4 regions of the Bacillus sp. Marseille-P3661 genome follow, and region 3 is predicted to be linked to each of the others. Evidence: riboswitches for the same ligand, from Rfam matches in the RefSeq annotation. Region 3 holds a riboswitch; each other region holds the start of a gene.
What was found. A riboswitch is a leader RNA that binds a small molecule or an ion and turns the genes downstream of it on or off. The one in region 3 is predicted to bind S-adenosylmethionine.
Positions count from the first base shown of each region.

Region 1 (7,986 bases), on a different contig from region 3:
ATCTTGAACAGTTTATGAACGATCTTACACTAGGGAGCCTATTAACCAATTAACACTAATTTAAAGTTAGGAAGGGGGCTATATCCCTTTGGCACTGTATTTAACTCTGCTATACTTAATTAAGGGAAGTGAGGTATTGATATGAAGAGAAAACTTATCTTTTTTGATATAGATGGCACACTTTTAGATGAAGAAAAGAATTTGCCTGCATCAACCAAACAAGCACTACAAACTCTTGAAAATCAAGGCCACGAAGTAGCGATTGCTACTGGACGTTCACCATTTATGTTTAAAGAGCTACGAGAAGAATTAGGAATACATACATATGTAAGCTATAATGGTCAATATGTTGTGTTTAATAACCAGGTTGTCCGCAAGAATCCACTTAATCAAGATATGTTGCGAGCATTAACGAAGTTTGCCTTAGAGAATGGACATCCGCTTGTTTATATGGATCATGAAGACATGAAAGCCAATATTGAATTTCATCCACATATAGAAAAAAGTATACAGTCACTTAAGTTCGCTCATCCTCAGCACGATCCGACTTATTACGAGGATAGGGAAATATTTCAGAGTTTATTATTCTGTACTGAAGATGAAGAGCGTGAATATATCGATAAGTTTGAAGGCTTTGATTTTGTGCGTTGGCATCCAGTATCTACTGATGTTTTGCCATCAGGTGGCTCTAAAGCAAATGGAATAAAAGTAATAATCGATCATTTGGGGTTTAATAATGAAGATGTCTATGCTTTTGGGGATGGCCTAAATGATATCGAGATGCTAACGTATGTGGCCAATAGCGTTGCAATGGGAAATGCCCATGATGATGTTAAAAAAGTAGCAAAACATATTACCAAGGATGTTAGTGAAGATGGTATTGTGTATGGCCTTGAACTGGTAGGATTATTGAAATAATCGAATTTAATCTTTTGGGGGCTCTAGTGTGACAGGCTAGCGTATTTTGTATCTTGTGAAAAGGCAGCTTTGGGCTGCCTTTTTGTTAATAAAAGTCTCTTTACCCATATATCGGATTCCATTCGATTTTTCCATACTTTTCATTTTCATAGAGCTGAATTTTAAAACGATTTTTTTTATAAAAACGGATCAATCGTCCGAGGTGGCCCCAATCTCTTTCGGCAAGCTCACCATAAATGAGCGCCATATTTTGTTGGATTGCAATGTCTTTAAGATATTTCATACATATCGTACCATACCCATAATTTTCTGGCCCTTTGATATCAGCTATAAAAATGGTGTGGTCTTTTTTAATAATAGTTTCCATACAAAAATCCCATTTTCCGAGATACGCAGTTTCACAGTCTTTAATTAAGATTTTTAATGAGCGTTTTTGCATTAAGCTATATACGATAACCCATTTTTCTTCTTTTGTTTGTTCAATACCCAGTATTTCGGCCTTTTTTGCGATTTCTTTTATGTTATCTTGCATACGCAAAAGTTGGTTTTCCATTTCACGCGATTTATTCAAAAGTTCATTTTTTCTAGTATTTAATGCATTTTGTAATACTCGTGTATGTCTAGGTAGCATAAATTTTACCTCCTTACAATTACTATCGTAACATATTAGAATTTGTATTTGTTGTTTAGAATGAATTACTAGAAATTTCATGTCGAAATATGTTGTTAAATTGTTAGAAATATAGTATTATTTAAAAATAATTTAAAAATTACTTTTTCAGATCTGGCAAAGAAATTGGCCCGATGAAATCTAACAACCACTAACTTCATAGAATGTTCTAATTCTAGCAAGCAATTTTTGAGGAAAAGTTAAAGTTTCTTCTTGTCGAAGTGGTTTTTTATTTTTTCTATATTAGTATATGGTACTAAAACATTAAATTCCAGTTGATCTTTTTAATGCTTTACCGTATTATTATATTAATAAACTAAAGTGTTAAACTATAATATAATCTCCTTATCGAGAGAGGTGGAGGGACTGGCCCTTTGAAACCTCGGCAACGGGTTCTTTTGTTTGAATACCGTGCTAATTCCTGCAAGTTTTTTAACTTGGTAGATAAGTTGAGCGGTATGATTAAATACTACCCTCTTCTTGTGACTATAGAAGAGGGTTATTTTTTTAACTAGGAGGTTCGCTTTGTGATTACCTTAGAAAATATTACAAAGACATATGATAGTGGTGGACAAAAGGTTCATGCTTTGAAAAATGTAAATTTAACTGTAGAAAAAGGTCAAATATACGGCGTAATTGGGTTCAGTGGTGCAGGAAAAAGTACGTTAATTCGCTGTGTGAATTTATTAGAAAGACCTACAAACGGAAAAGTAATGATTCAGAATCAAGATATAACGACGATTCCGAAAAGCGAGCTAAGAAAGGTACGTCAAAAAATTGGTATGATTTTCCAACACTTTAATTTATTGCAATCAAGAACTGTATTTGGAAATATAGCCTATCCTTTACAATTAGCAAAAGCTCCTAAAAAACAAATACAGGAACGAGTAACGGAGCTTCTTGAATTTGTTGGATTAGCCGATAAAGCAAATATGTATCCAGATCAACTATCAGGTGGACAAAAACAAAGGGTGGGTATTGCAAGAGCCCTTGCAACATCACCAGATATCTTACTTTGTGATGAAGCAACATCTGCACTTGATCCGCAGACGACAGATTCAATTTTAAAACTTTTAAAGCAAATCAACCGTGAATACGGTATTACTATTATGATGATTACTCATGAAATGCATGTTATTCGCGAAATTTGTGACCGTGTAGCTGTAATGGAATATGGAAATGTAGTAGAAGAAGGAAGTGTATTTGATGTCTTCTCACAACCTAAAACGCAAACGGCCCAAAACTTTGTGAAAACAGTAATGCAGGATGCAATTCCTTCTAGTGTGCTTAGCCTTCTAAACAATAAAGAGGGAGGCGCAAATGTATATAAAATTACATTTGTTGGAGAAAATGCTGGAAGTCCAATTCTCTCTGAGGTTGCTAAAAAGTATAATATCGATGTAAACGTGCTATATGGCCAAATTACTGAGCTACAAGAAAGACCCTTTGGTAACTTAATCGTAGAATTTATCGGTGACCAACAAGAAATTAACAAGGCGGTTGCTTACGTAGAAAGTAGGGCATCAATTAAGGAGGTGATCAATCATGGGGGTTAATTGGGATACGTTTTGGCTAAAGATAGTTGAGGCAACATGGGATACAATTGTGATGGTTGGTTTTTCCCTACTATTTGCTACTATTATCGGTGTGCCATTAGGTATTGCGTTAGTAGTAACAAGAAAAGGCCATTTGCTAGAGCAAACTGTTGTATTTAATATTTTAAATGGTATTGTGAATATCTTTCGTTCAATCCCATTCATCATTCTTATGGTTGCGATCATACCGTTTACAAGATTTATAGTAGGTACTTCAATAGGTACTGCTGCAGCAATTGTTCCGCTGATCATATTCTCTGCACCATATATTGCTAGATTAGTAGAGAGTTCGATCCTAGAAATTGATCCTGGTATCATCGAAGCTGCGGAAGCGATGGGGGCAACACCTTGGCAAATCGTTTTTCAAGTTTTAATACCAGAAGCGCTAAGCTCACTAATATTAAATATTACGATTGCCACAATTGGTTTAATCGGTGCATCTGCAATGGCAGGAGCTGTAGGCGGCGGTGGTTTAGGTGACTTGGCTATTGCTTACGGTTACCAACGCTTTGAAACAGAAGTTATGATCATCACTGTAATTATCCTAGTTGTAATGGTTCAAGGGTTACAATCTCTTGGAAATAAACTTTCAAGGGTTATAAGAAGAAGATAAAAAAGGAGATAGGAAAATGAAAAAAACTTTAACATTTTTATTAAGTTTAGTTTTATTAGTAGGAGTGGCTCTAGCTGGTTGCTCAAGTAATTCATCTGCACCTGAAGAAACAACAACGGAAACAACTGAAACAGAAAGCACAGAACCTGTAAAAATCACAGTTGGATTAAATGGCTCAGGTGTACCAATTTGGGAGTATGTAAAGGAAAAAGCAGCAAAAGAAGGCATTGAAATTGAAATGGTAGAATTTGCGGATTACGTTCGTCCAAATATGGCTTTAGCTGATGGTGACATAACAATCAATGCATTCCAAACAGTTTCGTATTTTAACGCTTTTATCGAAGAACATAACTTAGATTTAGTTCCAATTGGTACCACTATTATTGCACCAATGGGGTTATATTCTGATAAGTATACATCAGTTGATGAAATTCCTGATGGAGCGAAAATTGCAGTTCCAGAAGAAGCAACTAATATGGGACGTGCGTTATTATTATTACAAGAAGCTGGTTTTCTTAAGTTAGTAGATGGTTTTGATGGTAATGGTGACCAATCAGTAATTGTTGAAAATCCAAAAAATATTGAAATTGTTCCAATTACTAGTGCACAAACGCCACGTGTACTTCCTGACGTTGATGCATCTGTAATTAACAACGGTGTGGCAATTGAAGCTGGTTTTATTCCGGTAGAAGATTCTATCTTCATTGAAGATGCAACTGCAACACCTTACATTAACATTATCGCTGCACGCGCTGAAGATAAAGATGATCCAACACTTCAGAAGTTAGTAGAAATTTATCAACAAGATGATGTAGCTGAGCATATTAAAGAAGTATTCAAAAATTCTTTAGTACCTGTGTTTGTACCGTTAAGTGAGCTTGAAAAATAAGAAGGGAGAGAGTGCTTTGTCTACTTTATCTCTTGAAACGATTAGAAATGAGATTATTAATTCCATAGAAAACAAAAAAGATGACTATATCTCTATAAGTCATGCAATCCATGCAAAACCTGAAATCTGCAATGAGGAGTATTTTGCATCTGGCTTATTAAGTTCAAAGTTAAAAGAACAGGGTTTTACCGTAGTAAACGGTGTTGCAGGTCATGAAACAGCGTTCCTGGCTCGAAAAAAATCATCTAAACCAGGTCCAGTTATTGGCTTTTTGGCTGAATATGATGCCTTACCAGGCTTAGGTCATGCTTGTGGTCATAATATTATTGGAACAACAAGTACAGCAGCAGCAATTGCGCTCGCAGAGAAGATCGATGAAATTGGCGGTGAGGTTGTTGTCCTTGGAACACCAGCTGAAGAAGGTGGCCCGAACGGCAGTGCAAAAGGCAGTTTCGTAAAGCAAGGTTTAGTTGAAGGCATTGATGCTTGTTTAATGGTACATCCTTATCATAAGAATACGCTAACTGGGGAGACATTAGCGGTTGATCCATTAGACTTTGAATTTATCGGGAAATCTGCACATGCAGCAGCATCCCCTGAAGAAGGCATTAACGCATTAGATGGTGTGATTCAGTTATTTAATAGTATTAATGCATTGCGTCAGCATGTAACCGATGATGTACGCATACATGGCATTATCACACATGGCGGAGATGCACCTAATATTGTACCTGATTATGCAAAAGCCCGGTTCTTTATACGAGCTAAAACAAGAACTGCTTGTGACCAAGTTACTAAAAAGGTAAAAGCAATTGCAGAAGGTGCAGCTCTAGCAACAGGGACAAAATTAAATATTATTAAAATCCAAAATGAAGTCGATCATTTCCAAGTGAATCGTCGTTTTGATAAAGTATATCAGGAAGTTATCGAATCATTTGGTGAGCCATTTGATGCAACTGAAGGTAAAGGATTAGGTTCAACCGATGCAGGTAATATTAGCAGGGTTGTACCAACTATTCATCCTTATATAAAAATCGGTTCAGATCAGCTAGTAGTTCATACACCTGAATTTAGAGAAGCAGCCAAGTCGCTAGAAGGCGATCGTGCATTAGTTCTAGGTGCCAAGGCTTTAGCTTTAACCGCATTACAATTATTAACGGATTCAAGCTTATTAGAAGAAATTAAGGCAGAATTTGATGAACGTAAGAAAAATGAAGAGTAGGGATTCTTAAAAAACCCATATAAAGAAAAGCCAGCAAATGCGCGGGCTTTTCTTTTATTTTATTTAATTTTTCTTAACTTTATTTAGTAGGAGTAAATACTATACAAGATAGCGATTAACATCTTGTTTTAATATTAAAGTTCAAAGGATCCTTCACATATATATTCTGCTGGACCTTTCATAAGGACATGGCCATTTTCTAACCAGGTAATGAATAAATCACCACCTGCTAAATGAACAGTAATTTCAGTATTTTTGTTAGCTTTATTATTTAATACGGCCGCGACTGCTGCTGCACATGCACCTGTTCCGCATGCTTGAGTTTCACCAGATCCTCTCTCCCAAACGCGGAAGTTTAGCTCCCTATCATTAACTATTTCTACAAATTCAGTATTAATCCATTCCGGAAAACGCTCATCTTTTTCTACAAGTGGTCCAAGAGTTCTTACCGGAGAATAGTTTATTTCATCCACAAAGAAAATGGCATGTGGATTACCCATTGATACGGCAGTTAAGTGATATGTTTCCTCATTTACTATGAAAGGCTCCGAAATCACTTGTTCATCTTCAATTCCGATCATTGGGATTTGCTTGCGTAATAGTCGTGGTTCCCCCATGTCAACAATTACTTGCTGAACAACGCCATCCTCTTCAATAACTTCGGCTTCGACTATGCCGGATAATGTTTCTATTTTAAATAGTTTATCTTGAACAATGCCTTTTTCATAGGCGTATTTAGCAACACAACGTAAGCCGTTGCCGCAATTTTTGCCTTCTGAACCATCGCTGTTAAAGATTCTCATTTTGACAGGTGCCTGTTCTGAAGGGCAAATTAAGATCATTCCATCCGATCCAATTCCCGTTTGGACATTTGCTAGACGGATCGCTAAATTAGACAGTATTGCTTCAGGTAAATTTTCTTCAAATAGATTTATATAAATATAGTTATTACCTAAGGCATGCATTTTGGTGAATTTTATTTTTGTCATACTTCCTGGTAGCTAATATCAATTCATTCGAAATTAGACCAGGCTACACCTCCTGTAATTAAATCATATAATTTATTAAATAAAGTAAATTATATCAATTTTTATAGCTTAATATCAATATAGGGATTTATTCGGGATTAAGATTGGTTAGGAGTACCTAGTTGTACAAGAAAGATCATAGTAATCACTAGAAGTGTATGCAGTTACCATTTCGTTCTGTCGTAGGTAATGATTTCAAAAAGTAGCTTATTAATGATGGTGATTAAATTTAGAAATTAATTGTTCAAGTTCTACTGCCATACTTTTTAATGCATCTGAAACTAAAGTAATTTCCTTTAAAGACTTCACCTGTTCATCAGCAGAAACTGAAATGACATGGGTACCATTAGCATTTGTTGCTGCAATTATTGCCATTTCTTCAACGGATGCTGTCACTTGCTCTGTGCTTGCGGAAATTTGTTCTGCAACGGAAGACATCTCTTCAATTTGTGCTGCAACCTTCTCAGAGGCAGCTAGTATATTTTTAAATGTTGCCCCTGTATTATGGACAAGCGTAAGTCCACTTTCCACATCTTTTGTACCGACTTTCATTGCCTCTAATGTCTGATCCGTATCTGTTTGAATTTCTCTTATCAATTCTGTAATTTTTTTAGCTGAAGCTTGTGATTGTTCTGCAAGTTTACGTACTTCATCGGCAACGACTGCAAAGCCTTTTCCATGTTCACCAGCACGTGCAGCTTCAATTGCTGCATTTAAAGCTAATAGATTTGTTTGATCAGATATCGTTGTAATCACCTTAAGAATTTCATCAATTTGCTGTGATTTTTCGCCAAGTAATGAGATGGTTGATGCTAGTTTTTTTACAGATATATTAATAAGGTCCATTTGGTTAACAGCTGCTTCAATAGCTTTTTCACCTTGTCTGGCTTCAGATACTGTTGTTTGTGATTGCTCAGCTACAATATTTGCCGATTCAGCCACTCGCTGTATACCAATTGCCATTTCATCCATTGCTGTTGCACTCTCTTTAGCAGCTAGAGATTGTTGCGCCGTTCCGTTCGCTACTTCTTTCATTTTCTCAGTAATATGA
Region 1 covers NZ_LT965954.1:821,242-829,227, reverse strand. The annotation lists gene C1724_RS15140 (Cof-type HAD-IIB family hydrolase) at 142-918, shown strand; gene C1724_RS15135 (hypothetical protein) at 1,019-1,549, opposite strand; SAM riboswitch class I at 1,931-2,039, shown strand; gene C1724_RS15130 (methionine ABC transporter ATP-binding protein) at 2,116-3,144, shown strand; gene C1724_RS15125 (methionine ABC transporter permease) at 3,134-3,796, shown strand; gene C1724_RS15120 (MetQ/NlpA family ABC transporter substrate-binding protein) at 3,813-4,685, shown strand; gene C1724_RS15115 (M20 family metallopeptidase) at 4,702-5,907, shown strand; gene dapF (diaminopimelate epimerase) at 6,042-6,896, opposite strand; gene C1724_RS26430 (methyl-accepting chemotaxis protein) at 7,146-7,898, opposite strand.
Region 1: it holds a riboswitch for S-adenosylmethionine, as region 3 does, so the genes downstream of both, C1724_RS15130 (methionine ABC transporter ATP-binding protein) here and C1724_RS23275 (LLM class flavin-dependent oxidoreductase) in region 3, are expected to answer to the same signal.

Region 2 (7,986 bases), on a different contig from region 3:
AAAAAACGAGAAATTGCTAAAAGAATCATCGAAGAACAGAGATATATTGTTTAGAAACCTTGATCTAATAAGGATCTAATAAAATTTAATTAAACGTTTGTTTAAAGGAAATAACATATTTGTACTATTTTAGAGCCCCTGTTATAGGGGCTTTTGTATAATTAATTTTTTTTACTAGCAACAAAAAAGGTGGGGTAATGTTCAAAAATTGAGATTGAAATCGCGAATATGTTAAAATTATCTAAAATTGGAGAAGGAGGGGAAACATGTCCATTCATTTTTACTGGTACCCTAAATGTGGTACATGCAGAAAAGCAAAAAAGTGGCTAGAAGATCAAAATATTTCATTTGAGACGATACATATTGTAGAACAGCCACCATCCCGCGAGCAAATTGAAGAGCTTTATAAAAAAAGTGGATTAGAGTTAAAGAAATTTTTTAATACAAGTGGTCAAAAATATCGGGAATTAGGACTTAAAGATAAGATCAAAACAGCTAGTGAGGACGAGCTTCTAAACTTATTGGCATCTGACGGAATGTTAATTAAGAGACCTATTGTAACTGACGGAGAAAAAGTAACGGTTGGTTTTAAAGAGGATGAATTTAAGGAAGTTTGGTCATAACTTACTTATGAGTACTTTGACAAAAATAGTATCTATCTAAATGGAGGGATTAACATGGAATTACCAAAAGATTTACGTTATTCAAAAGAGCATGAGTGGGCAAAAACTGAAGGGGATAAAGTTCGAATCGGCATTACTGAATTTGCTCAATCAGAATTAGGGGATATTGTCTTTGTTGAACTGCCTGAAGTTGGTGCAGAGCTAAAAGCAAATGAATCATTTGGAAGTGTTGAATCCGTTAAAACAGTATCTGAGCTATATGCCCCTATTAGCGGTAAAGTTGTTGAAATAAATAGTGCGCTTGAAGATAGCCCAGAATTGGTGAATGAATCACCATATGATAAAGCATGGATGATTGTTATGGAGCCGTCAGATGTTTCTGAATTAGATCAGCTACTGACAGCTGATCAATACGAAGAAATGATTAAAGAAGATTAGTGGTATGTAATTCCAGTAAAAAACCTTCCCTTTTAGGAGATGTTAATAGTAACGTTTCCAAGAAAGGAAGTGTTTATTATGAATCCAACAGAGAAGATAGATATAACAGAGCGTGTTTATGGGAAATTAACAAATGGCGAAATGGCCTTATATGCTGATGAAACGCAAATCGGCCAGTATAATGGGAAAAATGAAGTGAATTTACTTCCTGGTTATGAGTATAGTCAGGATCGTTTTTTTGAAACGATAGAGTCAACCGTAAAACCCGGTGAGCAATACGTTGATCATTGTGAGGATGGATGGTGTTAGGCAGTGGATTTCCGCTGCCTTTTTTCACATTGTATATTAATGGGACTTATACTTTATAAAAAATTTGTGTAATTGACAGGCCTTCTGTTTGAATATAATGTCCTATAAACCATTTTTTAAATTAAGGTATAATTAGTGTACAAAACTAGCACAAATGAAAATTAACTGAAATATTGTATAATAAAGTGACTTTTGCAAGGTGGGAGAAACATGGAGTTGTTTGGTTTTGATAATAATTTTGATAAGGTTATTATTGTAGAAGGGACTTCAGATAAAAAGAAAATTGCACCTTTGATACAGGAACCAATTGAAATTATTTGCACAAATGGTACGATTAGCGCACAAAAACTTGAAGAGCTTGTGGATAACCACAGTCTCGATAATAAAGAGGTTTATATTCTTGCAGATGCAGATGATGCAGGTGATAAACTTAGAAGGCAGTTTTTGCGAGAACTACCTAATGCATCGCATATATACATTGATAAAATGTATCGAGAGGTAGCAACTGCCCCTGAATACCATCTTGCTACAGTATTGATTAGCAAAAATATTGATGTGGACCCTAAATATTTAACTAAATGAGGCTTTATTATGGAAGAAATAACATCGGAACAGATATCATCTAATATCGAGCAAAATAATGTGTATTTTGGTTATTTTTTTACACCGTTATGTGGTACATGCCAATTAGCAGCTAAAATGCTTAATGTTATTACGGAGATGTTTGCTGATCTCCCCATTCATAAATGTAATTTAAACTATGCTGCAAGTTTTGGGGAAGAACTTAAAATTGAAAGCGTACCGTGTTTAATTATTTGGCAAAATCAAAAAATAGTGGAAAAGATTTATGCATTTCATTCAGTGCATTATCTATATGATATGGTAAAAAAATACTGGAAGATTGAAGGTGCCGCTAGTAAATAGTGGCACCTTTTCACATGATTAGAATTATAATAAATAAGCTGGAACTAGCTATCTATAAGGAAAATAACTTGATTTGTGGGATTTTTTTTACATTTTGACTTTTAATTGTAAAGAGAATGAAATAATTGTGCAATGAAAACGTTGCGGTTATTTGCTACTATTAATGGGTTATTGTTATTAACATCTTCTTCATCCACCTAAAGAAGATGAAAGAATAGATAGAGACAACATATAATTAAATAATTAAAAAAAAGTTAGGAATATACCCGAAAATAAATTTGTTCTACGAATATTTATAGGGAATGAGGTGAATGCATGGGACCGACACGTATTAAATCTTGGTTCAATACGCTTCGTTCAAAATCGGACGATGATATTGAGACTAAGGTCGTTCATGCACAAAACGGCGATCAACTCGTTCGTGAACAATTGATTAGGCAATATCAGCCATTTGTTAAAAAAACTTTATCAAAGGCTTGTCGACGTTATATATCTGAGTCGATGGATGAATTTAGTATCGGATTAATGGCATTTAACGAAGCCATTGATAAATTTGATAATAAACAAGGTAGTAAATTTTTAACTTTCGCTACCGTTGTAATCAAAAGAAGAATTATCGATTTTATACGCAAAGAAAGTAAACACAATCATATCCTGCTAGCTGAAGAGGAAGATGAAGAGGGGAATAGTCAGGAAAATTATTTAGAGCAAAAAATGTCAATCGACAGCTTTAACGCTGAAGTTGAAAGTAGATCACGAGTTGAGGAGATTAAAGAATATCAACGTTTATTAAGTGACTATGATATTACCTTTAAAGTTTTAACCACACAATGTCCAAAACATTATGATGCTAGGGAAAATGCAAAACAAATTGCAAAATTGGTTGCAGATAATATAGAAATAAGATCTTATTTAAAAGAAAAAAAGCGACTACCTATAAAAGAGATAGAGCTGTTAGTTAGCAGTAGTCGAAAAACAATCGAGAGAAATCGCAAATATATCATTGCGATGGCACTGATTTATATTGGTGAATTCCATGCATTACGATCATATATCGAGCCAGAGGAAGGGGGGGAATAATTAAATGAAACGTGGAATTGTGATGGAAATTAATAAGCGAAAAGCAGTTGTCTTAACTAGGGATGGTGCATTTGAAAATGTTCGGCTTCACAAAAATCAACAAGTTGAAATAGGAGCCGAAATTGATCTTCCATCATCGAGAATTAATTTCAACTTCATGTCATTAAAATATGCTTTTCCAATTGTCGTTGCAGCAGCTGTATTACTGGTATTTATATTTAATTTCTCTATTTTTAAAGAAACAAATCTTGCTGTAGCAGCATACGTGGATCTTGACATCAATCCAAGCATCGAGATTGGAGTTGATGCAAACTTGAATGTTGTTGAAGCAATTCCTTTAAACGAAGACGGTGAAGAGTTAATAGCAGCACTAAAACAGAAGGAACAAGTTGAACCACTTTCTGAATTTATTAATAGGGTAATTCAATTGGCAGATGACAGCGGATATTTCCAGGCTAGTAAAAATGTCTTAATTACCACTACTGCTGTTGATGCTGAATCAAGTGAACGTATTGTTGAACAAGTTGAATCTCTTAAAACGAACTTGCAAAAAGAAGAAATTGTTGTGAATACGTTAGAAGGAGATCAAAATACCCGGGCGGAAGCTCTTGAGAATGGGGTCTCAACAGGTAAATATATTGTGTATACTTCACAGCAAGCGAAAGAAAATTCTGGGCTTACACTAGAAACTGTTAAACAATTATCTGTTGCTGAATTGAATAAGCAAGTTAATATCGAGGAAATTGCACAAAAGCAAAAAAGTAAGAAAGTGAATAAGAAAGAACAAAAGTCAAACGAAACCCCAGCAAACAAAAATGCAAATAATAGCAATAATAAAAATGACAAGAAAGACAAGAATGATGATTATAAGAGAAATAACGGCAACAAAAATAATAACAACGGCAACAATGGTGCAAATGGCAATGCTAAAAAAAGCAGCAATGAAAATCAAAACAATAAGCGTATCGAGATTAAGATAGGGCCAAGCGAGGAAAAAGAAAAAAACCGCGGTAATGGCAATCAAAACAATAATCGAAATAGCGGCAACAAAAATGATGTCGAGATTAAGATTGGCCCAAATGAGGAAAAAGAAAAAAAAACTAATAAAGGCAATCAAAACAATAACGGCAACAAAAATGGTGTACAGATTAAGATAGGGCCAAGCGAGGAAAAAGAAAAAAACCGCGGTAACGGCAATCATAACAATAATCAAAATAACGGGAATAAAAAAGATGTTGAAATTACCATAGACGCTAACATTCAGACTGAAGACAAACGTAATGAAGGTATCAAAACATTAATAGACAGTTTAAAACAAGATATTGTCTTAACAAAATAACAAAAACATAGAACGACTCCTGAATAAACCATAAACATCAGTATAAAAGCAACAATTTTAGTCATAATAACATGAAAAATTACAAATAAAGAGACTACGAGAAACAAAAAATGTTATTTCTCGGGAAATAGGGACAAACATCACTGCTAACTAGTGATGTTTGTCTTTTTTTGTTGAAATCTTTTTCAAGGATATTTACAAGGTTTGGCGAAAAGTGATAATAACTATAATTTGTTGAAAGAGGTGATGTACTTGATTAAGGATGTGTTGATAGAGTTTTGTCATCGATTAAGAGGTGCAACACATATTGGACCTTTGTTAAAGCATGAAATATTTCCAATTACTTTTTGTACAAACACTGAGAACATTACTTTAGTTATTACCAATGAAGAAATTTTGATCGAACATGGTTACAATAATTCAGCACTAATTATTAAAGGAGATGACTCTACTTTAATTGAATTAATTGAGGGAAAATCACGTCTGCAGCAATTATATAAAAGAGGCGACATCCAAATTAATGGTAGATACAAATATATATTGCGATTTGAATCGATTTTATATTGTTGCTCTAAAGTGGCCTAATTCTCAAAAAAATAAATTGACAATTGAGAATTGCGATGCTAGTATGAAAGTAATTTAATACTTAATAGTATTCTTATCATGAGAGGTGGAGGGATAGGCCCTATGAAACCCGGCAACCGGTTTTAACTATTAAAACACGGTGCCAATTCCTACAGAGTTGACACTCTGAAAGATAAGTTGAGCATATGGACCACAATCCCTCTTCTTATCGAAGTGGGATTTTTTTAATGCTAACAGAATTTTGTTACAAAAAAGTCTAGTCTAGGATAGACATCGTCATCTTAATAGATGTCACGTCTATTTTGATGATCAACTAAACATTATGTAAAAAGGGAGCTGGGTAAAATGAGTGAACAAAAAAATTATCGAATTGAAACATTAGGTATTCATGGTGGATTGCAATTAGATGAAGGAACACGTTCTCAAGGTACGGCTATATATCCTACAAATGCATATTTGTTTAAAGACACAGAACATGCGGCCAATTTATTTAATCTTTCCGAATCAGGTTATATCTATACAAGAATACATAATCCAACAAACACAGTGTTTGAAGAGAGAATTGCTCTTCTAGAAGGTGGTGTGGGTGCTCTTTCTGTATCAAGTGGTTCTGCAGCTATTACGATGGCTATTCAGAATATTGCCGAAGCTGGTGATGAAATTGTCGCCGCATCGACTCTTTATGGGGGAACATATAATTTATTCACACAAACGCTGCCGAAACAAGGTATTAAAGTGCATTTAGTTGATCCGACAGATCCGGAAAATTTCCGTGCAGCAATCACTGAAAAAACGAAAGCAGTGTTTGCAGAAACAATCGGAAATCCTAGCTTACAAATTTTAGATATCGAAGCGGTAGCGAACATTGCTCATGAAGCAGGTATTCCTTTAATTGTAGATAATACGTTTGCAACACCTTACCTTTGCCGTCCGATTGAGTTTGGTGCTGACATCGTCGTACACTCGGCAACAAAATGGATTTGTGGTAATGGAACAACATTAGGTGGAGTAATCGTTGATGGTGGAAAGTTTGATTGGAATTCACCGAAGTTCCCAGGTTTTACAACTCCTGATCCAAGTTACCATGGATTGGTTTACGCTGAAGCTTTAGGAGCTATTGCATATATTATTAAAGCGCGCGTGCAATTGTTACGTGACATGGGACCTGCGTTAAGTCCATTTAATGCTTTCCAATTAGCTCTAGGACTTGAAACATTACATGTACGTATGAAAGAGCATATTTCCAATACACGTCAAGTTGTAGACTATTTAGAAAAGCATCCAGGTGTTGAGTGGGTTCTACATCCGGAAAGTGACAGTCATCCTTCCAAGGATTTAGCTAAGAAATACTTCCCTAAAGGTGCCGGTTCTGTTCTTATTTTTGGTATAAAAGGTGGAAGAGTAGCTGGGCAAAAGCTGATTAATTCTGTTGAGCTTTGGTCACATGTAGCAAACGTCGGAGATTCAAAAAGCTTAATTATTCATCCAGCAAGTACAACACATTCGCAGCTAGATGAGGAAGGCTTAAAGAGCGCTGGAGTAAGAGAAGATTTAATTCGACTTTCAGTTGGTATTGAGAATGTCGAAGATCTTATAGAAGATCTTGAACAAGGATTAGAAAAAGCAACAGGATTACGATCACAAGCGGCGGCAAAGTAAAAGTATTATAAATATTTAAACAGTTATTCCGATATAGCAATTGTTGTTGACACCCAAATATAGAAATGCTAAAATTTCAATCGTGCTTATAAAACAATCAACCTAAATAAAAGTTTAATAGAATATAGTAAAACTCTTATCAAGAGAGGTGGAGGGAAGTGCCCGATGAAACCCGGCAACCGTCAAGGAAACTTGAAATGGTGCCAATTCACACAAAGTAATTTACTTTGGAAGATGAGAGAAAGGTTACAACATGAAGCCTTTCTGCTTGTCTGCAGAAAGGCTTTAATTTTTTTAGAATAAAAATACTAAGTTTCATTTAGGTGATAAAAATTGCGTTTAACCTAGTTCCATTAATGCAATAATAGGTATGAGAGAAGGTGGGTCGCAACATGATAACACTAAAAGGGATACAAAAAATATTTAAATCAGCCAGTGGTCTTGTCAATGCCGTTGACAATGTAGATTTACAAATCAGCCAAGGCGAAATCTTTGGAATTATCGGCTATAGTGGTGCAGGTAAAAGTACGTTAATACGACTTTTAAATCGTTTAGAACAACCGACAGCCGGGTCCATTGAAGTTGCTGGGCGAGACTTAACAAAAATTGGTGGAAGTGACCTAAGAAAAGCTCGCCAAGAAATCGGGATGATTTTCCAGCACTTTAATTTATTATGGTCAAGAACCGTTCGGGATAATATCGCGTTTCCTCTTGAAATTGCCGGTGTTGGGAAAGCGGAACGTCTAAAAAGAGTGGACGAGCTCATTAAGCTAGTAGGCTTAGAAGGCCGGGAGAATGCCTATCCTTCACAGCTAAGTGGCGGACAAAAGCAAAGAGTTGGGATTGCGCGTGCATTGGCAAATCGCCCGAAAGTACTGCTATGTGATGAAGCAACATCAGCTCTTGATCCGCAAACAACTGACTCTATTTTAGACCTGCTTGTTGATATTAACGAGAAACTTGGGCTGACGATAGTATTAATTACACATGAAATGCATGTCATCCGCAAAATTTGTCATCGTGTAGCTG
Region 2 covers NZ_LT965953.1:318,528-326,513, forward strand. The annotation lists gene C1724_RS01435 (acyl-CoA dehydrogenase family protein) at 1-54, shown strand, start outside; gene C1724_RS01440 (arsenate reductase family protein) at 267-623, shown strand; gene gcvH (glycine cleavage system protein GcvH) at 678-1,061, shown strand; gene C1724_RS01450 (DUF2553 family protein) at 1,140-1,370, shown strand; gene C1724_RS01455 (toprim domain-containing protein) at 1,581-1,952, shown strand; gene C1724_RS01460 (thioredoxin family protein) at 1,962-2,294, shown strand; gene sigI (RNA polymerase sigma-I factor) at 2,610-3,374, shown strand; gene C1724_RS01470 (anti-sigma factor domain-containing protein) at 3,379-4,713, shown strand; gene C1724_RS01475 (SCP2 sterol-binding domain-containing protein) at 4,966-5,298, shown strand; SAM riboswitch class I at 5,369-5,477, shown strand; gene C1724_RS01480 (O-acetylhomoserine aminocarboxypropyltransferase/cysteine synthase family protein) at 5,644-6,957, shown strand; SAM riboswitch class I at 7,091-7,198, shown strand; gene C1724_RS01485 (methionine ABC transporter ATP-binding protein) at 7,350-7,986, shown strand, end outside.
Region 2: it holds a riboswitch for S-adenosylmethionine, as region 3 does, so the genes downstream of both, C1724_RS01480 (O-acetylhomoserine aminocarboxypropyltransferase/cysteine synthase family protein) here and C1724_RS23275 (LLM class flavin-dependent oxidoreductase) in region 3, are expected to answer to the same signal.

Region 3 (7,986 bases):
TTTTCAAATGTATCACTCCTATTTTTTTTATCGTTTATTAACTTTCTTCGCAATAAAGTCGCCAAAATATTGAATAAATTGAACAAGGACAATTAATAGAATAACAGTTGTGAACATGACCGTATCATCATAACGATAGTACCCGTAACGTATTGCTAAATCACCGATACCGCCCCCGCCAATTGTTCCTGCCATCGCAGAGTATCCTATTAAACTAATCGCAGTAATCGTTAAACCTGTAATAAAGCCCGGTTTCGCTTCTGGTAATATAATGTGGCGTATAATCATCCAAGGTGATGCGCCAACTGCCACAGCTGCTTCAATAACCCCTTTATCTATTTCCCTAGCAGATGACTCTACAATTCTCGCATAAAAAGGAATTGCCGCGACCGATAAAGAAACAGATGCAGCCAATGGTCCAATTGTCGTTCCTAATAAAAACTGTGTAAAAGGTAATAAAAATACTAGCAAAATAATAAACGGAACAGAACGTATTAAGTTAATGAGAATTCCTACAAAGGTTTTGATCCATTTATTTTCTAAAAACAAACCGCGATCTGTTACAAATAGAATAATACCTAATGGCATGCCCACTAGAATGGCTACCAACAATGCAATCCCAACCATTAAAAGCGTTTCAAAAAACGCAACATTTAATTCAGGTAATAGTTCGATCAAGCTACTCATATGCAACCACCTCCACTTTACTTACGCGGCTGCGAAGATAATTGATTGCATTTTCTAGAGCCTGCGATTCACCATTCAGATCCATAATAAATATACCTAATGGCACATCCTGAATATATTCCACCTTTCCATGAAGAATATTACCTTGAACAGGATATGTCTGGAGCATATCTGAAACCACCGCTTCAGCTGCCATATCTCCCCAAAACTGTAGCCTTATCAATGTTCCTCTAACGTTTTCTAGCAACTTATCAGGTAAGTCAAAGTTTAGAATCGTTTGAATGAATTTTCGCGTTAGTGGGTTCGTCGGATCTGAAAAGATGTCATAAGTTGCACCTTGCTCTACGACCTTCCCGTTTTCCATAACAGCACAGCGATGACAGATCTCTTTTACAACCTCCATTTCATGAGTAATGATCACAATGGTTAACCCTAATTCTTTATTTATTTTTTTTAATAACGATAAAATGGATTTTGTTGTGCTAGGATCTAAGGCAGATGTTGCCTCATCACAAAGCAGCACCTTTGGATTATTAGCTAATGCCCGAGCTATACTTACCCTTTGTTTCTGTCCGCCACTTAATTGGGCCGGATATTGATGAATTCGATCCTTAAGACCCACTAGTTCAAGCAACTCATTCACTCTTTCTTCAATGATACCTTTGTCAACTCCCGCCGCTTTCAGCGCAAACGCAACATTTTCAAAAACGGTTTTGGATGATACTAAATAAAAGCCTTGAAAAATCATGCCTATAGATTGCCTTGCTTTTCGAAGATTCTTACTTGAAAGGTTTAGCAAGTCAACCCCATCAATAATCACTTCACCCGAAGTTGGTCGTTCAAGAATGTTCATACAGCGCAGCAACGTACTTTTACCAGCACCGCTATAGCCTACAATACCGAATATCTCACCTTTTTGTATGGTAAGGGAAACATTATCAACCCCTACAATACGTCCTGTTTTACTTTTGAATTCTTTTGTAATATTTTTCAATTCAATCACAAGATGTTTCCCCACTTCCTGTTCACATTTCTATTTAGCTCTTAAAAGTACTTACTTTTTCTCAGCATATTCCCGTCTATAACTTGCGCCAGGATGATCATCAGGTAAAACACTCTTACCTTGCGGAAACAATTTTTCACGAAATGTTCCTTTGGCATAATCCTTTTTGTATAAGCCTCGTTCCTGTAAAATTGGAATTACTAAATCAACAAAAGCTTCCAAATCACCAGGCGTGACTAAATGATTTAAATTAAACCCATCCACACCAGATACCTCAAATTGGTGTTGGATCGCATCTGCTACTTCTGTTGGATTACCAACAATATAACTACTGCGATCTATCGATTCAAAGCGGTTCAGTACTTCACCAACTGTTAATTTTTTTGGCGCATCCTTTGTTAAAGTGGCTGCTTTATAATGCCCACCTTCAGTTGACTTTTTATATTCAAATGGCTCATTTGGATCAAGGCTTTCAAATTCAGCTACATCGTATCCGCTTGCACCATACTGAGCCTTAGCCGCATCGGCGCTCCAAACTTTGTTATATTCTTCAAATTTCCGTTCCGCTTCTTCAGTCGTTTCTGCTACAACCACGTTTAAAAATGAAATAATTTTTATATGTTCTGGGTTGCGTCCATGTTTTTCGGCACGTTTTCTAATGTCAGCTGTATACTCCCGAATTCTTTCAGGTGTTGGTCCACCCACAAAGATGCATTCTGCATGTTTAGAAGCAAATTCTAGGCCGCTATTAGACGTGCCTGCTTGAAACAAGACTGGTGTGCGCTGTAAGGAAGGTTCACTTAAATGCGGTCCTTCCACATTGAAATACGTCCCTTCATGATTAATTTCATGGACTTTACTCGGGTCGACAAGCGTGTGATGTTCCACATCTTCCACTACTGCATCATCTTCCCAGCTTTGCTCCCACAGCTTATAAGAAACTTCCAAGTATTCATCTGCAATTTGATAGCGCTCATCATGTTTGATCATATCTTCTAACCCGAAATTTTTGGCTGCATTTGGTAAATATGAAGTAACAATATTCCATGCAACTCTTCCTTTAGTCAAATGATCTAACGTTGAAAAACGTCTTGCATTTCCAAATGGTGGTTCATAGGTCGTACTAACAGTAACAGCAAATGACAGATTTTCAGTGACAGCAGCCATTGCCGAAACAAGCATGGCAGGATCATTTAAAGGAACTTGCAGCCCGTCTCGAATCGATGGAGCCTTGCTGGCCTGATAAACATCATAGATTCCGAGTACATCTGCGAAAAACACTGAATCAAATTTCCCCCGCTCCAATAGCTTTGCCAAGTCAATCCAATAATCTAAATCTTTGTAGCGCCGATGACGCTTATTTTCTGGATGTTTCCATAATCCATGTGAATTGTGCATCGCACTGTTCATTTCAAACGCATTTAAGATGATTTGTTTAGTCATTTCTTTTCCTCCCAGGAAAAATATTTATTAAATAACAAGAATTCTATCAGGCACTGCTATTTGGTACTTTTTTGCATTAAAAAAACCTCTTCTTAAAAGAAAAGAAGAGGTTTGACTACTATGCACTCGCATATATCTCCTCTTATCTTTCAAGCAAAAATTGCCTGCTGGAATTGGCACAGTACTTAAATAGTCTGTTGCCGAGGCTTCAAAGGGCCAGTCCCTCCACCTCTCTGGATAAGAAAACTTGTTATTGAATTTAATCCAAAATATACATGGAATTGAAATGTCTGTCAACAAAAAATTAAAAAAATATTTTAATAATTTAAATTTATCAATCAGCGTTGACAATTTTTAGAAAGTCATTTATAGTTTGACTAACAAATTCATACGTAACAATGTCTTATCAAGAGTCAGGGGAGGAATCTGGTCCAACGATCCTGCGGCAACCGCTTAATCAATTGATTAAGAAAGGTGCTCATTCCAGCAGACATCAATGTCTGAAAGATGAGAGAGTGTAAAATGGAGCAAAAGTCCACTTTCGTCATCGGAAGTGGACTTTTTTTTACAAGTTTATGAGTTTTCTCAAAAACAACTAAACCTCCCCTATAAAATACACTATTCGCATTTGTTTTATATGCTTTATAAGATATTGTTCAATAATAATTGGAGGAAAACAAATGACTATAACCTATCAACAATTAACAACCTCAAAGCAACAACAACTTTTATTGGAACAAGCAGAAGTCCTAGCTGCCGCCTTTAAAGAAAGAGCGGCGAAAATAGATGCCAAAGGAACATTCCCGTATGAAAATTTTGAGGATATTAAACGAAATAATTTCCTGGCACTTACGGTTCCTCAAGAATACGGCGGTTCTGGTATCAATTTATATGATTATTTATTAATTCAAGAAAAACTTGCTACCGGCGATGCACCTACAGCCCTATCATTGGGCTGGCAACTAGGCGTTATACTTGAAGCAGCCGAAAGTCGAAACTGGAAAGAAGAAAGCTTTGCTAAATTATGTGATCTAATTGTGAATGAAAAAGCATTAATTAATTTAGCACAATCGGAACAAGCAACAGGTAGCCCCTCCAGAGGTGGAATTCCGACAACAACTGCAACAAAAGAAAACAATGGTTGGCGTGTAAATGGCAGAAAATCCTTTACATCAATGGCTGTGGCACTTGACTATTCAATCGTAACTGTAGACATTAACTCTACAGGAAAAAAAGGATTTATCCTTATTGATCACCAATTGGACGGTGTGTCAATTGAAGAAACATGGGACAGCATAGCAATGAGAGGTACAAAGAGTGATGATTTAATTTTAGATAATGTCCTAGTAAAGGACGATGCCTTACTTGTCGTAGAAGATATAAAAAAACCTTCACCAAAAGGTTGGTATCTACAAATTCCGGCTGTATATTTAGGAGTTGCACTTTCTGCACGAGACTATGCGGTTACATTTGCAACGAACTATCGTCCAACTACATTACCTGGCCCAATTAGCGAAGTTCCAGAAGTTCGAAGAAAAATTGGCGAAATCGAACTAGAATTATTTAAAGCACGAGAAGTACTGTATTCAGTTGCTAGGAAATGGGTGGACTATCCTGATCAAAGACATCTACTAGGTTCAGAGCTTGCCGCTGCAAAACATATCGTAACCAACAGTGCGAATGTTGTAGTAGATCTAGCCATGCGAATTGTAGGTGCTAGAAGTCTTTCAGCACAAAACCCGTTGCAGCGGCATTTCCGCGATGTGCGTGCAGGCCTGCATAATCCGCCTACAGACGACATGATTATCTACAATTTAGCCAATGCTGTTTTAAATTCGTAAAGCTTACTAGATTTATTCAAACAGCAATTTTTTAATAAGGAGAGATGCAATCATGGCTATTTCTAGACAGGATCTAAGCGAAACTGTTTGGTATCCGTCAACTGAGCAAATACAACAAGCCAACATAACAAATTTCATAGAAAAGTATGGTCTAGTAAACTATCAAACCTTGATCCGAAAATCAGCTGCAGATCCGAATTGGTTTTTCTCCACTTATTTAAGGGAAATACAGATTAATTGGTATGAGAACTACGAAAAGGTAATGGATTATTCTAAAGGGATTGCCCACACGGAATGGTTTAAAAACGGAAAGCTAAATCTTTACTCTAATTGTATTGAGAAACATTTACACCGTGATAGCGCTGATGTGCCAGCGATTATTTGGGAAGGCGAAGATGGCCGGCAGCGGACGCTTAGTTATACGGAAGTAGATCACGAGGTTAATAGAATAGCTGCTTACCTTATCCAACTTGGAGTAAAAAAAGGAACATGTATCGGAATGTACTTGCCTCCTCTACCAGAAGTGGCAATAACTATTTTCGCATGCGCGAAAATTGGAGCAATTGTTGTCCCTATCTTTTCCGGATACGGTGCTGATGCTATTGCAAGTCGTTTGGTCGATTGTAATGCAAAGATACTCATTACAGCAGATGAGTATTACCGAAAAGGTAAAAAGATTCCTATGCGAAAAACAGCACAGGAAGCGGTAAAGTTTACTCCGTCCGTAAACTATACGATTGTGATCCCACACTTGAACAGCGATATCTCTTTAAATAATAATGAATTATTATGGGATAGTTATCAGTCCTCACTAAGTGTAGACACTGAAGTGATGGATACAAATGATCCATTTATGATTGTTTATACATCAGGTACAACTGGAAAACCAAAAGGAACTGTCCATACACATGGCGGTTTCCCAATTAAAATTACGCTTGACATGTATTTTTGCTTTGATATAAAACCGCGAGATAGAATCTTTTGGTTAACTGATATGGGCTGGGTGATGGGACCTTGGCTATTCCTTGGGGCATCGTTTTTTGGTGCAACGGTTGTTCTTTATGAAGGAAGCCTTGATTACCCTAACCCAGATCGGTTATGGAAATTAACTGCTGACCATAAAATCAATATTTTCGGAACTGCCCCAACTGCAATTCGAACTTTAATGCTTAAAGGTGACGAATGGGTACAAAAGCACGATCTCTCCTCTCTAAGAATACTTGGTTCAACAGGTGAACCATGGGATGCTCTTTCATGGCGCTGGTTTTTAGAGGTGGTTGGCCAGCGTAAACTACCTATCATTAATTTTTCAGGTGGTACTGAAGTCTCAGGTGGGATTATCGGTTGTTTTCCAATCTTCCCATTTAAACCAGGATGTTTTCACGGGCCACTCCCTAGTTTAGCAGTTGATGTCTTTGATACGAGCGGGCAATCGATTAGAGGTGAAACAGGCGAGCTTGTTTTAACAAAACCATCTTTAGGAATGACAAGATCGTTTTGGAATGATACTCGCCGGTACTTTGATACATATTGGAGTATATGGGAGGATGTTTGGGCACATGGAGATCAAGTAAAGATTGATACAGATGGTTTTTGGTATGTAATTGGTCGTTCAGACGATACGTTAAAAGTAGCTGGAAAGCGAATTGGCCCATCCGAAATTGAATCTTTGTTAACTGATCATAAAGAGATCGAATTAGCGGCCGTTGTTGGTATTCCCGATGTAATAAAAGGCCATGTTCCAGTTGCTTTTGTTGTAGTATCTGATGGTATTCAAGTCGACGATTCCTACCTAAATAAGTGGAAAAGCAAAATTGAATACAAACTAGGAAAATCCTTTTGTCCAAAAGAAATCCACATTGTTGAAAAATTACCTACAACACAAAGCAATAAAGTTATCCGAAAAGTAATAAAAGCAGCTTATCTAAATCTACCTGTTGGGGATGTTTCTACAATTGCTAACATTGACGCCATTGAGCCTATCCGGAAATTAGCTAACGCGATTGGATAAATAAATAGATGCAGTTTTCAATGATGAAATACTAGGAGGCAGTAGCATGAATATTCAAACTGTATATAAAACCATATATTGTGAAACAAACGAACACGTCGCCACGATTATTCTAGACCGTCCTACTGTGATGAATGCAATAAATAGGCAAATGGCTCTTGAAGTGCTCGAAGCGTTAACTATTGCAGATACAAATGAACAGGTTAAAGTGGTCGTTATTAGGGGGAGTAACGGGCATTTTTCCGCTGGAGTTGATTTAAAAGAAGTGTACGATTTGCCACAACCTATTGGTGCTGAACCTTCAGAGGTATGGCGCGAGCACTTAGAATCCTTGCTAGCTGTATCCATTAAATTGTGGGAATTAACGAAACCAACCATTGCTGTAGTAGAAGGACATGCACTTGGAGGTGCAGCGGATTGGGTCCTTTCCACAGATTTAGCTCTAGCTGCTGATACTGCTAAAATTGGCGAGCCCGAAATTCAGTTTGGGGCAGCCCCCCCTACCTTAATGCTGCCATGGGTAGTTGGCATTCGAAAAACTAAAGAACTATTATTTACGGGAGACACCATTTCGGCTCAAGAAGCTTTACAATATGGTATTTATAATAAAGTTGCACCTACCGCACAACTAGAAAATGAACTGACGAAACTAACGAACAAAATCAGTAAAATACCAGCATCTGCGCTTAAATTAACAAAGAAGTCAATTAACAAAACCTATGAATTACAGCATCTCCGTGATGCACTTGATTATAACTTAGAAACTTCCATTTCGATGTTTTTCTTAAAGCAAGAAAGGGAAGTTGCTGAAACAGCCCAGAAAATTCGCGAAAAGGGTCTTAAAGCTTTTCTTCAAAATGTTAGCTTGTAGGAAGTTAACAGTGACATCAGTATTGATTCTTTTAGAAGTATGGGCAGGATTTAATTGGAACGATATAGAATTATAGAGAAACTATCTAAAAAGGGGTTGGAAAAATGGGGTTCAATGCATATGTATTAGA
Region 3 covers NZ_LT965958.1:124,163-132,148, reverse strand. The annotation lists gene C1724_RS23290 (MetQ/NlpA family ABC transporter substrate-binding protein) at 1-7, opposite strand, end outside; gene C1724_RS23285 (methionine ABC transporter permease) at 28-693, opposite strand; gene C1724_RS23280 (methionine ABC transporter ATP-binding protein) at 680-1,690, opposite strand; gene C1724_RS23275 (LLM class flavin-dependent oxidoreductase) at 1,742-3,133, opposite strand; SAM riboswitch class I at 3,273-3,377, opposite strand; SAM riboswitch class I at 3,534-3,647, shown strand; gene C1724_RS23270 (acyl-CoA dehydrogenase family protein) at 3,814-4,974, shown strand; gene C1724_RS23265 (AMP-binding protein) at 5,027-6,985, shown strand; gene C1724_RS23260 (enoyl-CoA hydratase/isomerase family protein) at 7,032-7,856, shown strand; gene C1724_RS23255 (acrylyl-CoA reductase family protein) at 7,961-7,986, shown strand, end outside.

Region 4 (7,986 bases), on a different contig from region 3:
AAGCATTTTAAATAGTCCTATAAAATTATTTAATGTCATAAAAAAAGACCTGCTTCACATTAAAAAAACGTATGCGGATGAACGGCGTACGAAAATTGAAGATGTAATTGAAGAAATAATAATTAACCTAGAGGTAATGGTGCCATCAGAAGATGTAATCGTAACTGTAACAAAGGATGGATACATTAAGAGAACATCACCAAGGTCATATGCTGCCTCAAATGGGAAGGATTTCGGTATAAAAGAAAACGATTATTTAATTGGACAATTTGAAATCAATACAACCGATAAGCTATTGTTATTTACCAATAAAGGGAATTACCTTTATATCCCGGTCCATGAGATGCCAGATATCCGCTGGAAAGACTTAGGGCAACACGTTGCTAATATTGTTCCAATTGATAAAAATGAGGATTTAGTACGTGCAGTACCGGTTAAAGAATTTAAAGAAGATGAATACTTGTTATTCTTTACAAAAAATGGAATGATAAAAAAATCACAGCTATCATTATATCAAGCACAACGTTATTCGAAACCGCTCGTTGCAGTTAATTTAAAAGGCGATGATGAGGTTGTAGATGTTCTCATTTCAAATGGGGATCATGATATCTTCATAGCAACTAGAAATGGCTATGGACTGTGGTTTACTGAGGAAGAAGTAAGTATTATGGGACAACGTGCAGCGGGAGTTAAGGCTATTAATTTGAAGGATGGTGACTTCGTTGTTAGTGGGGCTGTCTTTAAACCTGACTCCTCGGTTGAACTAGTGCTCCTTACTCATCGAGGGGCAGCCAAAAAGATGGCGCTAAAAGAATTTGAGAAAACAAGTCGTGCTAAACGTGGATTAGTTATGTTAAGAGAATTAAAATCGAATCCTCATTTTGTTGCTAGTTTAAAAGCTGTCGAAAAAAATCAACTAGTATTTTTGAAAACAGAAAAAGATATTATTACAAGCGTGGATCCTGAGAATTTAAGGTTAAATGATCGTTACAGTAATGGATCGTTTATTATCGATGCTGATGAAAGTGGAAGTATTAAAGAAGTATGGATAGTCTCAAAGGATACAGAACCCATAGACGAGGGGAAAGAGTAGTATATTTATGAAAGTTTAAGCACCGCTCTATGATAGTGGCGGTGCTTTTCTACAAGTTATATTTTCTGAAATGTTTCACATTCAAAACCAAGTACATATCCTGAAAGTTTTAGGTAGTTTAAATAAATAAAGTGAATTTACACAAAATAATGTTGAATAACCTAGACATACTCGAATAGAAAGAGAGAAGGGGTAAAATGAATGTGATACAACAAGTAATTAATCTGTTGAATATGCAAAAATTTGGTAGTGGATTTTTACAAATATTTGGACTGCAGCAAAAGAAAAGAAGTCAAACACCTTGGATTATTACCATCTTGAGTATACTAGCAGCAGGGATCACTGTTAGTTTTTTTAAAAACATTAAAACTGAGCCAAAGCAAACCCGTTTAAGCCTTAATGAAGATTCAGTAAATACATCTTTAAATGCAGGTCGATTAAAACCATTAATCGAAATGGCGAATGAGTTTGCGCCTGATCTAAAAAAATAGTGAAGTAAATCGAGAAGGCTTTCATTACGTTTGAAGCCTTTTCTTTATTGAATAGAGTTAGGAGCATTTTTTTATGATTAAAATGATAATCTGTGATCTGGATGGAACCTTATTAACCGAGAAAAATGAAATAAGTATAAAGGATAAACAAGCTGTAAATATGGCTTTACAGCAAGGCATAGATTTTTGCCTTGCATCAGGTCGAAAGGATATCGATATTAAAGCTGTTGCAAATATGTTAGGATCAAAATTCCATCGTATTAGTCAAAATGGCGGCTTTATTTATACCGTCGAGGAAAAACAACTACATGAAACTACATTTCCGCCTGAAGTAGCAATAGAATTATATGAGCGAATTAAAAAAGAAAATCTAATTACTTTTCTCTCAACGATCGATAAAGAATATGTGGAAGAAAGAACGGAGCATATAATAAAGATTGAAGAAAGATTGTTTAGTCCTGTACTAGAAGAAAAAAATTTGTTAAATAAAATAGGAAAAACTATCTTTCCATCAAAGTTAATTCTTAATGGAACAGAGGAACAAATATGTAAGCTACACAAAGAGCTGACTGAGCAGTATCCCAACGTAATGGATGCCTATATATCTGAATCGAAAATACTGGATATTGTTCCAAAGAATATAAGCAAAGGTAATGCCATTCTTATTTTGCTTGACCACCTTGATATCAATCAAGAGGAAATTGCATGTATTGGGGATTCTTTTAATGATATACCAATGTTTCAATTGACTGAGCACAGCTTTGCGATGGCTACTGCCCATCAGGATGTAAAAAAAGCAGCTACTCATGTTGTAGAAACAGTAGCAGATGCAATTTACGAATTAATCGGAGTGAAAACCGATCAATAAGAGTTACCCCCATAATATACTTATTCTATAAAAAGACTTTAATTGTTGTGCAGCGACATTTAGAATTGTAGTATATTTGTTTAATAATTGCTCATAAATATGTGAGTAACGAGGAAAAGGGGGATTTGTATGAATATTGTAGTAATGGGTGCTGGTGCAGTTGGTGGATATTTCGGTGGAAAGCTAGCTTTTAAGGGAAATAGGGTTACGTTTTTAGTACGCCCCAAACGATATGAACAGCTAAAGAAACACGGTCTAAATGTATATAGTGTTCACGGAGATTTTTCGATTTGCCCTACATTGGCAAAAGACGTAAGCCAAATTAAAGAACCTGATCTAGTTATATTATCTTTAAAAAATTACCATCTAAATGAAGCTCTACCACAAATTAGTGAATTAGTTCAAAAAGGATCAAAAATACTTCCTCTATTAAATGGTGTAGAGCATCTTGATTTGTTGGTTTCAAAGTATGGAAAGGAAAATGTACTAGGAGGTTTATGCCAAATAGAAACAACACTCAATTCACAAGGAGATGTTGTGCAAACAAGTCATATGCAAGATATTATTTTTGGTTCATTGACCTCAGAAAAGTCCCAGATGGTGAATAAGCTTGAAGAAAAGATGAGAGAAGCTGGCATTACTGTAACATTGTCAGAAAATATTTTAACTGATATTTGGAGGAAATATATATTTATTACATCTTTAAGTGGGATTACATCAGCACTACGCCAACCAATTGGAGTTGCAATCAAGGATGTAGAAACCTTTTCATTTTTACAAGAGATGATTAAGGAAATAGTGGCAATCGCTAAACTTAAAGGAGTTTTTATACCAGAGGATATGGGTGATCAGATTATTCAAATGCTCCAAAATCTACCACCCGCAATGACATCATCGATGCATCGTGATCTTCAAAAAGGCCTGCCACTTGAGTTAGATAGTATCCAAGGAGCAGTTTTGAAATTTGCAGCAGAATATGGTGTATCAACTCCAAATGTAAAGGCACTATATTCATTGCTACATCCTTTCAAGAATGGTTCTATCATTGAGTCTGAATGAAAATTAAAAATCCGAAACATTAGTTCATTTCGGATTTTTAAGCTGTTAATTTGTGGAGTGGTTTAATTAATTGCTCATGAAGGATGACAATTTTTGAGCCGTATGAAAGGTGATACTCATAATTAGACATCAGTTCTAGATAAAAAGATAGTAGTTCTTTTACCCACTCAATGATCTGGCTATCGTATAGCCCAGCACGATTAGTAATAATGTTTTCGTATTTATGAACTATTTTTTTTGTCCGTTTAATCAGTTTTTTTGCATCTCTTATTTTATGGATAATCTTTAAGTCTGTTAAATAATCCTGAATATCTTGCTTAAATTGGTATTTCAACTCGGTATTAATGTCTATCGCACTAACATCTTTGTCAATAAAAATGAATTGTTTTAACATGATAAGCTCTGACTGTTTTGGAGCTTGTGTAAAGTTAATATATAATTGTAGTGTATTATAGGAATCGTACATTGGATTATGTGTTTCGCCAACAAATTCCAGGTTATATAAGCCTAACGCATTTTCAACAGAGTGATTTGTTTTTGATACCTTTTTCGTGAAAATTTCCTGAAAATCGATATAGCGTTTTTCAATTTTGGCAATCGTACTTACAGGGATATTATGCATTTGGGCATCGTGTTGTAAACGTAATAAATCACTTGTTGACCAAGAAAAAAAGCGGGTTTTTTTAACTCCATTAATCCAATCTAAAAATTGTCCAAACACTGTTGGGAAACCGTTAGCTTGGTCCAAATCAGAGTCTTGAATACCCGTTAATGATTTGCAAAAATCACTTAAAGGTTCTAAAGTAGTTGGACGTATATATTGATCAAAAGTTTCTATTTCTTTAGTTTGAAGGTCATATTTAACAGCACCTAAACGTATGGCTTCCATTTCTGCGAATGGCATAGCACGCTTTGAGCAAAGCATTTCAAAATCAAAAAATACATATTGTTTGATAGTTGCCATTTTTTCTCCCCTTCCCTAACATGATATTATAAATGGCTTTAATCTTATAGATAAAGTAAAAAGTTTTTCCAATTGAATTCCAAATTACAGTGATTCTATTAAGCTAGTTAAAAAATTCTGTGTAGATGGGATAAATCACAATCTAGGAGTGAATTTTATGAATAGTCCTTGAGTAGTTAAAAGTGAGATCGTGTACGATCTTAAAGATAACCGCTGGTTGACTAACGTATCACAAATGAAAAATAACAACGATAAAGTTGTATTGACATTTGATGATGGTCCAAGCAGGAACTTAAATACAATCTTAGATATTTTATTAAAAGAAAAGGTGCCTGCTGTATTCTTTTGGCAATCTCGATTACTTTATGAAAAACGGCCTTGGAAAAGAGTGCTCGCAGAAGGCCACAGGATTGGTACACATAGCATTAATCATAAAGATCTAGTTAGATTGTCATATAGTGAGCAGTACAGACAGATTAAGAGTAGTAAGAAGTCAATTGAAAAAATTACTGGAGAAACAGTTTCTTATTTTAGACCGCCGTTTGGTAGATATAATGACGCAACATTAGATATATTGGAACGGTTACAGTTAACCCCAATTATGTGGGAAATTTCATCATATGATTGGGAATTAAAGGAACAGCCTTATATGATTGTTAATAATGTTGTTGAAAATAGTAGGCCAGGCTCGATTGTTTTACTACATGAGCTAGAACAAACAGTGGTGGCTTTACCCCATATTATAAAAGGCATACGTGCTAAAGGTCTAGACTTCTGCACTTTTTAATTCGAACAGAAGGGATGAGAGTATTTAAATCAAAGTATAAACTCCTACTGGAGGAGTTTATACTTTTGTTTTTGGCTTTTAACATCGGTAATAAAATCAATAGTGTGATTAATGATGATATTTTTATCATAGTCCATAGATGCTACATGGTAGGAATTGTTCAGTATCTTTATCATCTTATGTTGCGATTGGACACTATCATAGATAAAATCCGTACTTATTGGTGGTACAACATGGTCAATAGAGGATTTAAAAAGTAAAAGTGGGCACGTTACCTGGTAAAGTGTCTTTTTTGTATGATCAATTACGGATAGTAATTGCTTAATTGAATGTAATGGTACCTGCTCGTAAGTGATTTCGTTTACCGCTTGGTCTTTGATATCAGGGGTACCTTCATGAATATATCTAGGTGACTCAGCGCCCCTATAGATTTCATATCCGGGTACGTGGATTGCAGCATTTATAGTAATAACTCCACTTACATCCTTAAGTATACTTGCAAGGTGCAATGCAAGTATGCCACCCATCGATTGACCAATTATGAAAACTTGGTCACATTCTTTTTTTAATGTGTTATATGCATCTATACATTCGTTAATCCATTCGTAATAGCTTATAGTATTAAGGTCTGTATAATGTGTGCCGTGACCTTTTAATCTTGGAGCTAAGACTGTCAATCCCTTTTCAGCATACTTTTCTCCTATATATTGAACGCTTTGTGGCGTTCCAACAAAGCCATGAAGTAGTAAAATACCAGTATTATTTCCTTTTATATAAAAAGATTCCGCACCTTTTAGTACATTATATTCATTTGGTATCATCTAAATCTCTCCTCTTTAAGTTGTTTAATTGTTAAAAAATCATTTAGAAAACTATATTAAAACAAGGGCATTAGAATTTAAGAGCATATAAAAAACCCCTTTGCGCGGTTGCAAAGGAGTTTTAACATTACGTCATCATCCAAAGCAATTGGCTTTGTTGGTAGGAGCACCTTTTCCATTTAAGGCTGGTTGCTGTGGAGTCAGTGAGCCAAATCTCTCGTCCACTCTTGATAATCTATATTGAGTTTTCCGATTTATTTAATCGGTTTTATTCTAACATGATGAAATCTGCATGTCAATTAGCAAATTTTAAATATAACAATCCTGCAGTAAACAAGATACGAGGTACATATAATCCTGAGTAATTAAAGGCGTAGTGGATAAGGAATTAATGAATTGTGACAATCTTAAAAACTCATTCAAATTTATTGATAAAAAAAATAAATTACTATAAAATAAGAATAGTTTTTAAATATTCAAAACTCTGTTTTATTATATAGAACAGAGTTAGTCGCATTTTCAGGAGAATATTTTAGACTAAACTACATAATACTAGTCGCAGAAAGAATATATGTAATTAGGAGATGAATCAGTTGAGTAAGTTTAAAGTAGTTATTACAGATTTTGAATTTTCCACGTTAGCACCTGAAGAAGAAGTGCTTGCTACTGTTGATGCAGAGTTAATCCGTGCACAATGTAAAACAGAGGACGAAGTGATTGAAGCGGCAAAGGATGCTGATGGTATCCTTAATCAATACGCTCCGATTTCTAGAAAAGTGCTTGAAAGCCTTCCAAATTTAAAAGTTGTCTCACGCTATGGTGTTGGTGTAAATACAGTTGATATTGCAGCAGCGACAGAAAATAATGTTATTGTAGGTAATGTCACAGATTATTGTATGGATGAAGTTTCAGATCATGCATTCGCACTATTAATGTCTTGTGCTAGAAAAACAGTAGTATTAAATAATGAAGTTAAACGAGGAAATTGGGATTTTAAAGTAAGCGTACCAATCTTCCGTCTAAGAGGACGTGTGTTAGGCTTAGCCGGTCTTGGCCGTATACCTCAAACCTTGGCTAAAAAAGCTCAGGCATTCGGTATCAATGTCATTGCATATGATCCATTCATACCTGAACAAGTTGCTAATGATTTAAATGTAAAGCTAGTAACTCTTGATGAACTATGTGAGCAATCTGACTATATATCTGTTCATACACCTTTAATGGAGTCAACTCGTGGCTTAATTGGAGAAAAACAATTCAAGTTAATGAAAAAAGAAGCGATTATTATTAATACTGCTCGAGGTCCTGTTATTGACGAGCAAGCGTTAATTAAGGCGTTACAAGATGGGGAAATTGCAGGAGCAGGTTTGGACGTTCTAGAACAGGAACCTATTGCAAGTGATAACCCATTGTTAAAAATGGATAATGTTGTATTAAATCCACATGCTGCTTGGTATTCTGAAGAGGCAGAGTTAGAATTGAAACGAAAAACAGCACAAAATATCGCCGATGTATTAGCAGGATATTATCCTACTTATTTGTTCAATAAAGAAGTAAAAGAAACAGTAAAACTAAAAGAAAAGAATAATTAGTCTATTTTGGGAGTGTAAAAACTGATGAGTACGAACGTGCTGTTTAAAGGTATTATCCCACCGGTTTCAACTTTGTTTACTAGCGATGGTTCTTTAGATACTGCAAGTATGAAAAAGCTAATTGATTATTTAATCGATTCAGGAGTCAATGGTCTATTCTTTTTAGGTACAGGTGGCGAATTCAGTCAAATGTCAACTGAAGAAAGAATGGAAGTAGCTTCGTTTGCAACTAAATACGTAGCCGGTCGTGTTCCTGTTCTTATCGGAACAGGGGGTACGAATACTCGTGAGGTAATAGACTTATCAAAACA
Region 4 covers NZ_LT965953.1:2,247,638-2,255,623, reverse strand. The annotation lists gene parC (DNA topoisomerase IV subunit A) at 1-1,093, shown strand, start outside; gene C1724_RS10440 (hypothetical protein) at 1,291-1,584, shown strand; gene C1724_RS10435 (HAD family hydrolase) at 1,658-2,452, shown strand; gene C1724_RS10430 (ketopantoate reductase family protein) at 2,582-3,511, shown strand; gene C1724_RS10425 (3'-5' exonuclease) at 3,549-4,475, opposite strand; gene C1724_RS10420 (polysaccharide deacetylase family protein) at 4,666-5,262, shown strand; gene C1724_RS10415 (alpha/beta hydrolase) at 5,307-6,083, opposite strand; SAM riboswitch class I at 6,213-6,320, opposite strand; gene C1724_RS10410 (C-terminal binding protein) at 6,677-7,675, shown strand; gene C1724_RS10405 (dihydrodipicolinate synthase family protein) at 7,700-7,986, shown strand, end outside.
Region 4: it holds a riboswitch for S-adenosylmethionine, as region 3 does, so the genes downstream of both, C1724_RS10415 (alpha/beta hydrolase) here and C1724_RS23275 (LLM class flavin-dependent oxidoreductase) in region 3, are expected to answer to the same signal.